One region of the Pseudoalteromonas sp. NEC-BIFX-2020_002 genome, then DNA from elsewhere that is predicted to be linked to it. Evidence: predicted binding sites of a transcription regulator. Region 1 holds the regulator's gene; the other holds the start of a gene.
The links. Region 1 encodes MetJ, which represses methionine synthesis genes. Its sites were predicted from a motif close to TAGACGTCTAGACGTCTA; they were not measured.
Positions count from the first base shown of each region.

Region 1 (4,796 bases):
TAGATTGATCGGTAAGCAGTAGTAAATAATCATTATCTTGATGACTAAAACGCGGCGCTAAACTTTGCTCACTCAGCACCTGCGTTGCTTGCTCAAGTAACTGAGTTACATCATTGCGTGGCGCAACAACCGCACAACCATGTAAATTTGATTCTATAATATTAGCTCGCCCTTGCAGGTGGCTGACGACTTGATGCGTCGCTTCTGCTGGTACTAATAGGTATGTATCGCCATTTTGAATAAAATGATGCAGGCTATGTTGAATTATCTGACTTAACTCTCCCACTTCACCAGCACGAAGCTGATCAATGCGCAGTAAATCAATATTCTCCAACGTCGTAATAAACCGTTTAGCTTTACTGTAACCTTCTTTAACAATTTCTGTGGCACTGGCATCCGTATCATAACTACTGCGTACCACTAGTTTTATGTCGGTATTTTTCAAAGGTGATAACGTCTTAGCATGTAAAACAGGGTTACCTAAACGCGCAAGTAAATTAGCTTGACCACGACAGACCTTAGAATACTTAAGCGCTTTTTTAACTTTACGCGGATCAGTACTAAATACACCTTGCGTGTCGGTCCAAATTGACACCTGATTAGCATGACAGTAACTCCCTAATAAAGTGGCACTGTAATCACTGCCATTGCGCCCGAGAGTAATCGTATTGCCCTGACAATCTGACGCAATAAAACCGGTTACAACATTAATACAGTTAGCCGAAACCAAGTCTGCACATGCTTGTTGATTTTTTTGGTGCAGCAACTGCCCGTCATTAAGTGTAAATAACTGGCGCGCATCAATATCTTTCGCCTCAAGTCCTAGTTGCTGTAAATAAGCAGCCAATAAACGGGCTGACCATACTTCACCGTGAGCAAGCAATGAAGCTTCCTGTAAGCTTTGCTGTTGAGCTTGCTGTGCTATTAAGGCTAACTCTTGCTTTAACACATCAATTGCGTCGTATTGCGCTGTTGGGCTTAATAGCTGCTCAATCAAAGTACGCTGATGATTATCAAGCTGTAATAAAATATCACTTACGGCTTGTTGATCACCTTGCTGATAACTTTGCCATAACTTAACCAACGTATTGGTTGTTTTACCTGCTGCCGACACAACGACACAGTCACCTGCTTCGGTGTGTGCTAAAATAATATTTGCTACGGCTTGATAACGCTCCGCGGAGCTTAAGCTTGAACCGCCAAATTTATGAACTATATTTACCATTTTCTATTACCACAAAGCCGTATGTGCAGGCGTTAATTTGAATGAATTTGTTTGCTCTGTACTTTGCTGCGTCGAGTTACTCTTAGTAGTCGTCGAACTACAATTACCTTGGCCTGGCTTAACTTTGTTAAACACACGTTCTAAATCAGAAACTAAGTCTTTTACATCTTCAATACCCACCGAAATTCTGATCAACGTATCACCCACACCCGCCTCTAAGCGAGCTGTTGCATCCATACCAGCATGAGTCATCGTTGCAGGGTGACATATTAGGCTTTCTACACCGCCTAACGATTCCGCTAAACTGAATTCTTCTAGGCTCGTTAAAAATGCTGCTGCATCATTTACATCACCAGCTATATCAAAACTTACCATGCCACCAAAACCACGTTGTTGTTGTTTTGCTAACTGATGTTGTGGATGAGATTCTAAACCAGGGTAATATACTTGGCTCACATAGGGTGAACTTTCTAAATATTGCGCAATGATAAAGGCATTTTCTTGGTGCTGACGTAAACGTACATTTAAAGTCCGCAGGCCACGTAATGTTAAATAACTATCAAATGGTGCACCTGTAATACCAATATTATTTGCCCACCAAGCAAGCTCGTCACCCAGCTCTTGTGTTGCTGCAATGACAGCGCCGCCAACAACATCGGAGTGGCCATTAATATATTTAGTGGTTGAATGCACAACAATATCAACACCAAATTCAATTGGGTTTTGTAAGGCCGGTGATAAAAACGTGTTATCTGCGCCAACTAAAGCGCCGCACTGCTTTGCAATTGTCGTAATCGCTTTAATATCAGTTAAACGTAAAATTGGGTTGCTTGGTGTTTCAATCCAAATTAGCTTAGGTTTAATCTCAAGTATTTTTTGATGGTTTTCAGCGTTTGTTAAATCTAGAACCACTAATTTTAATAAGCCGCGCTTTTCAAGCGAAGTAAACAAACGGTAGCTGCCGCCATAACAATCATGTGGAATGACTAACGTATCATCACTATTTAGTAATTGTGTTGCTAAATGTACTGCCGCCATGCCGGTAGCAGTTATAATGCCTTTGGCACCGCCTTCAAGCTTTGCGAGTGTTTCGCCAAGTAAATCACGATTAGGATTACCGCTACGGCCATAATCATATTCGCGCTTAGTATCAAAATCGGCAAATGAATAGGTGGTCGATAGGTGGATAGGAGGCACAACAGCACCGTGATGTTTATCAGCATCAATGCCATTACGTACTGCGATTGTCGCTTTATTTTTTTTGCTCATACCGTCACCTATATTAACTGGATGTTTAGACGTCTAAAAGGTTAGATGATCAAATTTAAGAAGTCAAAACATTTATACCCCTAGATGGCTAAATAACTAGTATTTGACTATCTTTTTTAAAACGATAGAATTTCCGCATCTTTGCGCTACAAAATGGTCGCGCAAACAATTAACAACCTGAGGCAACGATACATCTTATGGCTAAATGGAATGGTGAATATATTCACCCATATGCAGAACACGGGAAAAAATCAGAACAAGTTAAGAAGATCACCGTTTCGATCCCGTTAAATGTATTAAAGGTTTTAACTGATGAGCGTACTCGCCGTCAAATTAATAACCTTAGACATGCAACAAATAGTGAATTACTTTGCGAAGCATTTTTACACGCATTTACTGGCCAACCATTGCCAAACGATGAAGACTTACGTAAAGATAATCCAGAAAAAGTACCAGAAGAAGTTAAAAAGATTATGCAAGAGATGGGTTTAGAAGTGCCTATCCTGAATGAAGACTGATCTTCACCTGTAAATAACGTGCACCTGTTTCAGGCAATGATTTGGATACAAAAAACCTCAATTCAGTGAATTGAGGTTTTTTATTGCCAAATAGTGCCTATTACGCCATATAGTTTTCAGGCATATCAATTTGTGCAACACCTGAATCAATAGCCGCTTGCGCCACTGCTTTTGCAATGCGCGGTAATAAACGCGGGTCCATTGGTTTAGGGATAATATACTGTGGTCCAAATTCAAGTTTATCAACACCTGCTGCTTTTAATACTTCAGCAGGCACTGGCTCTTTAGTAATACTGCGAATTGCCTCAACTGCGGCAATTTTCATTTCATCATTTATTTTGCTCGCACGTACGTCTAATGCACCACGAAAAATAAACGGGAAACACAACACGTTATTTACTTGATTTGGATAATCAGAACGACCCGTTGCCATAATCAAATCATCGCGCGCACCATGAGCAAGCGCAGGTGCAATTTCTGGATCTGGGTTTGAACATGCAAAAACAACTGGCCTATCAGCCATCAGCTTAAGATCTTCCGGTGCAAGCAGGTTCGGTCCTGATACACCAACAAATACATCAGCATCAGCAATAACATCTTGCAAAGTGCGCTTATCTGTATTGTTAGCAAACAACTGTTTATATTCATTTAAGTCATCACGACGCGTATGAATAACACCTTTACGATCAAGCATATAAATGTGCTCACGCAATGCGCCACACTTAATTAATAACTCCATACATGCAACAGCGGCCGCACCGGCACCCAAACAAACGATAATCGCATCTTCAATGCTTTTACCCTGCACTTCAAGTGCGTTAATCATACCCGCAGCAGTTACAATAGCTGTACCGTGTTGATCATCATGAAACACTGGAATACTACAGCGCTCAATCAATGCTTTTTCAATTTCAAAACACTCTGGGGCTTTAATATCTTCTAGGTTGATACCACCAAAAGTATCAGCAATATTTGCAACGGTATTGATGAAATCTTCTGTGGTTGTGTGTTTTACTTCAATATCAATTGAGTCAAGGCCAGCAAAGCGTTTAAACAACAAAGCTTTGCCTTCCATAACTGGTTTTGAAGCAAGAGGTCCTAAATTACCTAGGCCTAAAATAGCAGTACCATTGGTAATTACTGCAACCATATTACCTTTGCCAGTATATTTATAAGCATTAGCTGGATCTGCGGCAATTTCACGCACAGGCTCAGCCACACCAGGGCTATAAGCTAGAGCGAGATCTTGTACGGTTTCGGCTGGCTTAGTAAGCTCAACACTGATTTTTCCTGGAACGGGGTGCGAATGGTAATGTAAAGCTTGTTCACGAAAGTCTGACATAACGCGATTTTATCCTGCAAGTAAGTTAAAAGTGAGAGTAAGCAGTTCTATTCTATAGTCTGTATCTTGGAACGATACCTATATTACAATTAAATTCAAGCAATATCAGGTCTATCCTGTTATAAGCTAGATCTGTTAATTTTATGCGTTTTATCGACCAGTTTTGTAAAAAAACCTCAAAATCCAACAATAACACGCCAAGAAAGCATCAAAAAACCTGTTCTAAAATCATCTAAATAGTACTTTATTACACCTAAAATACACATTCCCTATAAAAGATATAAATATACGACGTTAGCGTCATTTAGGCTCATTAAATGACTTTTTATCAACATAACATCAATTAATTAAACAAAATATATTACTGAATATAGTTAAAATCTAACTGTTTGTCTGTTATTTAGTGGCTATAGTCACTATAAAAACTAAAAATGATGGTTAC
Region 1 is NZ_JABEPJ010000009.1:96,817-101,612, forward strand. It holds gene metL (bifunctional aspartate kinase/homoserine dehydrogenase II) at 1-1,225, opposite strand, end outside; gene metB (cystathionine gamma-synthase) at 1,232-2,494, opposite strand; gene metJ (met regulon transcriptional regulator MetJ) at 2,692-3,012, shown strand; gene HJP15_RS11790 (malic enzyme-like NAD(P)-binding protein) at 3,113-4,354, opposite strand.

Region 2 (4,796 bases), on a different contig from region 1:
AAGTTAAAGCGGCTAACATACGCGCGGCTTGGAAATTCAAAATTACCAATCTTTAACACGTCTTGACCATCAGCAATTTCTTGGAAAACTGTATTGCTGTCATCCATATTGCCACGGAACTGATCAACGGTTGCCAGTTCAACTGTTTCACCTAAGCTGATCTCGCCGCTGTCTTGTTGCTCTTCACCACTAAGCATTTTGAATAAAGTTGATTTACCCGCGCCATTAGCACCGATAATGCCGACAATGGCACCTTTTGGCATAGTGAAACTTAAATCATCAATCAGTACGCGATCACCAAAGCTCTTCTTCAAGTTTTTAACTTCAATTACTTGATCGCCTAAACGTGGTCCAGGTGGAATAAACAGCTCGTTAGTTTCATTACGTTTTTGGTAATCAGATTGCTGCATTTCAGTAAACTGTGCCATACGTGCTTTAGACTTAGCTTGACGACCTTTTTGATTTGAACGTACCCACTCAAGCTCTTGTGCAATTGATTTTTGACGTGCTTTTTCAGACTTCTGCTCTTGTTGTAAGCGGGCATCTTTTTGCTCAAGCCACGATGAGTAGTTACCTTCCCATGGAATACCTTCACCACGGTCAAGCTCTAAAATCCAACCTGCTACATTATCAAGGAAGTAACGGTCATGCGTTACCGCCACAACTGTGCCTTCGTAATCATGTAAGAAGCGCTCAAGCCACGCGACAGATTCTGCATCCAAGTGGTTAGTTGGTTCATCGAGGATAAGCATATCTGGTTTTTCAAGTAATAGGCGACAAATAGCAACACGACGACGCTCACCACCAGATAGGAACTCAATTTTAGCATCCCATTCAGGTAAACGTAGCGCATCAGCAGCACGCTCTAATACGTTATCAATGTTATGACCATCGTGAGTTTGAATGATTGCTTCAAGCTCACCTTGCTCTTTAGCTAGTGCATCAAAGTCAGCACCTTCCATTGCATATTCGTTATATACTTCATCAAGGCGGTTTAGCGCGTTTTTAACTTCGCTTACTGCTTCTTCAACAATTTCACGTACTGTTTTGCTTTCATCTAAAATAGGCTCTTGCGGTAGGTAACCAATTTTAGTGCCCGGTTGAGGGTATGCTTCACCTTCAAATTCTTGGTCAAGGCCTGCCATAATACGTAGTAACGTTGATTTACCAGAACCGTTTAAACCAAGTACGCCAATTTTTGCGCCAGGGAAAAAATGCAAAGAAATATCTTTTAAAATAGTGCGCTTAGGCGGCACAACTTTAGATACTCGACTCATCGAGAATATAAATTTATCAGGTAAAACCATGGAAGGAGCCTTCAAATAAGAATAAAATTTTTAATGCTCTATTGTAGAGTCTCAATGGCTAAACAGTCAACGCATCAGCACGTTAATTAGCAAGCAATACACCTACGCCAATAAGCGCAAGTAGGCCGCCAAGTAGCATTTTATTGGTAACAGGCTCACGCTTAAAAAAACCAATACTCATTACAATCAATGGTGCGGTAGCAAAAATGGTCTGTGCTATCGCAGGATCGGTGTATTTTACGGCGCCGAGTTGCAGCCACAAACCTAAAAAAGTACCTAAAAATACAGCAACAAAAAACCAGTGTTTACCGCTAATCCCTTTTAATGTGAGTGCTTGTTTAAAATCACTGCTTTTAAACATTGCAACCACTAATGCAACAGTAAGTGTCCCCGATGCAAGCCTAATTAATGCAGCCCATAAGCTGCTCATCTCTTCGTTATTAAGCGCTCCTTTTGACATTACCATTCCAAGGGCTTGGCATATTGCGGCAGCAAGTGCGCACAAAACACCAACGTGATAATGTTTATTATCAACACTTGGCAGTCCTTTTGCGGGCTTAATCGCAATTACAACACCCACACTGGTTAATGCAATACCAAACCAAGCAAAGGCTGATAAGTAATGGCTTAACAGAATAATATTAAAAATACCAACCAAGGCCGGGGCTAATGACTCAATAACTAATGTACGCGCTGGGCCTATATTACGTAGAGCTGCAAAATAAGCGCTGTCACCAATAGCAATACCAATAACTCCGCCCGCAATGAGCCACAGCCAGCTGGTAATTTGGGTTGGTATAGCAAAATCTTGAGTAATGACAAGTGTAACTAGCATCAATGCACTCGCGAGCACACCTTTACTAATATTTAATTGCATTGGGGTTAAGTGATGACTAAAACCTTTATATAAAATAGTTGATAGCGCCCACACCAGTGCCGCAAGTATTGCTAATAACTCACCTAAACCAAGCCAATCAAACACAATTTCACCTTGTAGTTAAATTAAGAAGGGCATTATGGCGAGCTTGTTTAAGAATGCAAAAAATTGTTTAATTAAACTCATTTGGACATCTAAACATCTAGAGGTTGAAATTTCCAGCTATCCGTTCATAATTAGCCATTGGTTAAAAATACCTTGGAGATGAGTATGCCTATTACCGTTAAAGATGAATTGCCCGCAATTGCGAAGTTACGCCAAGAGAACGTATTCGTAATGCCAAAAAGTCGTGCGAAAACACAAGAAATTCGCCCTATGCGCTTGGCTATTTTAAACTTAATGCCTAATAAGGTTGAAACCGAGGTACAATTTATTCGTTTACTTGCCAATTCGCCTTTGCAAGTTAATGTAGAGCTATTACGCTTAGATACCCATCGTAGTAAAAATACCTCAGAGCAGCATTTAGATACTTTTTATCGTTATTTCTCTGAAGTGAAAGACAGTAACTACGATGCATTATTAATTACTGGTGCGCCATTAGCGCATTTAGAATACGACGACGTAGCCTACTGGGATGAACTAAAAGTGATTTTAGACTGGGCAGAGCAGCATGTAACGTCAACGTTATTTTCGTGTTGGGCGGCCCATGCGGGTTTATTCCATCATCATAATTTAAAGCGTGAACTTAAAGAAAATAAGCTGTGTGGCGTGTTTACTCATAAATGCTTTTTTGAACATGGCGCACTTACGCGCGGTTTTGATGACACCTTTGTAGTGCCACATTCTCGTTATGGCCACATCGACATTGAAAAAATAAATGCGTGTGAAGATTTAGTCGTGCTGGCAGGTTCAGAGCAAGTAGGCGCTTACTTAATAAAAAATAAATCAGGTAGCCAAGTTTACCTAACAGGCCACCCTGAATATGATGCACATACATTAAAGGGCGAATATCAACGTGATTTAGCAAAAAGCCCTGATGCGCCGATGCCAGAAAATTATTTTCCAGATAACAACCCAGATAACGAACCGTCGAAAACCTGGCAAAGTCATGCTTTTTTGCTTTTTTCGAACTGGTTAAATTATTATGTGTATCAAACCACACCCTATGATATTAATTTAGTTAGCCAAGACGTAAGGACTAACAACTATGCCGAATAATTTAGAAAACAAAAGTGCCGAGTTAATTGACGCGCTAAAGCAGCGTATTTTAATTCTTGATGGTGCAATGGGCACCATGATCCAAGAACATAAACTCGAAGAAGAAGACTACCGTGGTGAGCGCTTTAAAGACTGGCATGTATTAATTAAAGGCAATAATGACTTATTAAGCCTTACGCAGCCAAAAATTATTGGCGATATTCACCGTGGCTTTTTAAGTGCGGGCGCCGATATTATCGAAACCAACACCTTTAACTCGACCACTATCTCGATGGAAGATTACGACATGGCCAGCATCAGCCGTGAAGTAAATTTAGAGTCTGCAAAATTGGCACGCAGTATTTGTGATGAATTTACAGCTAAAAACCCAGCAAAACCACGCTATGTTGCGGGTGTGCTTGGGCCAACATCTAAAACCTGCTCGATTTCACCTGATGTAAACGATCCCGGTTACCGTAATGTAACCTTTGACAAGCTGGTCACTGCATATGTTGAATCAACCCTTGCGTTAATGGAAGGCGGTGCAGATCTTATTCTAATCGAAACCATTTTTGATACACTGAATGCAAAAGCCGCCTCGTTCGCAGTAGAGGAAGCGTTTGAACAAGCGGGGCGTAAATTGCCAGTAATGATCTCAGGGACTATTACCGATGCATCGGGGCGTACCTTATCAGGGCAAACAACCGAAGCGTTCTATAATTCGATTCGCCACATTAAGCCAATTTCAATTGGCCTAAATTGCGCACTTGGCCCAGACCTATTACGCCAATACGTAGAAGAGCTATCGCGCGTATGCGAAACCTTTACCTCGGTTCACCCTAATGCTGGCCTGCCAAATGAGTTTGGTGAATACGATTTAGAAGCGCCAGAAATGGCCGCTGAGATTATCGATTGGGGTAAGTCTGGCTTCATCAATATAGTGGGCGGTTGCTGTGGTACTACACCTGCACACATAAGAGCCTTTGCCAAAGGGCTTGAAGGTGTTAAACCGCGTCCGTTACCAGAGCTTGAAGTGCGTATGCGTTTATCTGGCCTTGAAGCCTGTAATTTAAATTAGGATATCTGACATGAGTCAAAAAATAGCTGTATTTACAAACGTCGGCGAACGTACCAATGTTACAGGTTCTGCCATGTTTAAGCGTTTGATCATGGAAGAAGATTTTGAAGCTGCACTCACCGTTGCCCGTGAACAAGTAGAAAATGGCGCTCAGGTAATTGATATCAACATGGACGAAGCCATGTTGGACTCAAAAGCGGCAATGGTTAAGTTTTTAAACTTAATCGCCTCAGAGCCTGACATATCACGCGTACCAATCATGGTCGACTCCTCAAAATGGGAAGTCATCGAAGCAGGCTTAAAATGTATTCAAGGCAAGGCGATAGTAAACTCTATC
Region 2 is NZ_JABEPJ010000002.1:186,612-191,407, reverse strand. It holds gene ettA (energy-dependent translational throttle protein EttA) at 1-1,307, opposite strand, end outside; gene HJP15_RS22265 (EamA family transporter) at 1,390-2,289, opposite strand; gene metA (homoserine O-acetyltransferase MetA) at 2,455-3,402, shown strand; gene HJP15_RS03075 (homocysteine S-methyltransferase family protein) at 3,392-4,459, shown strand; gene metH (methionine synthase) at 4,470-4,796, shown strand, end outside.
Region 2: metA (homoserine O-acetyltransferase MetA) is a predicted target of MetJ. The motif match lies at 2,372-2,389, and genes of this name have one in related genera.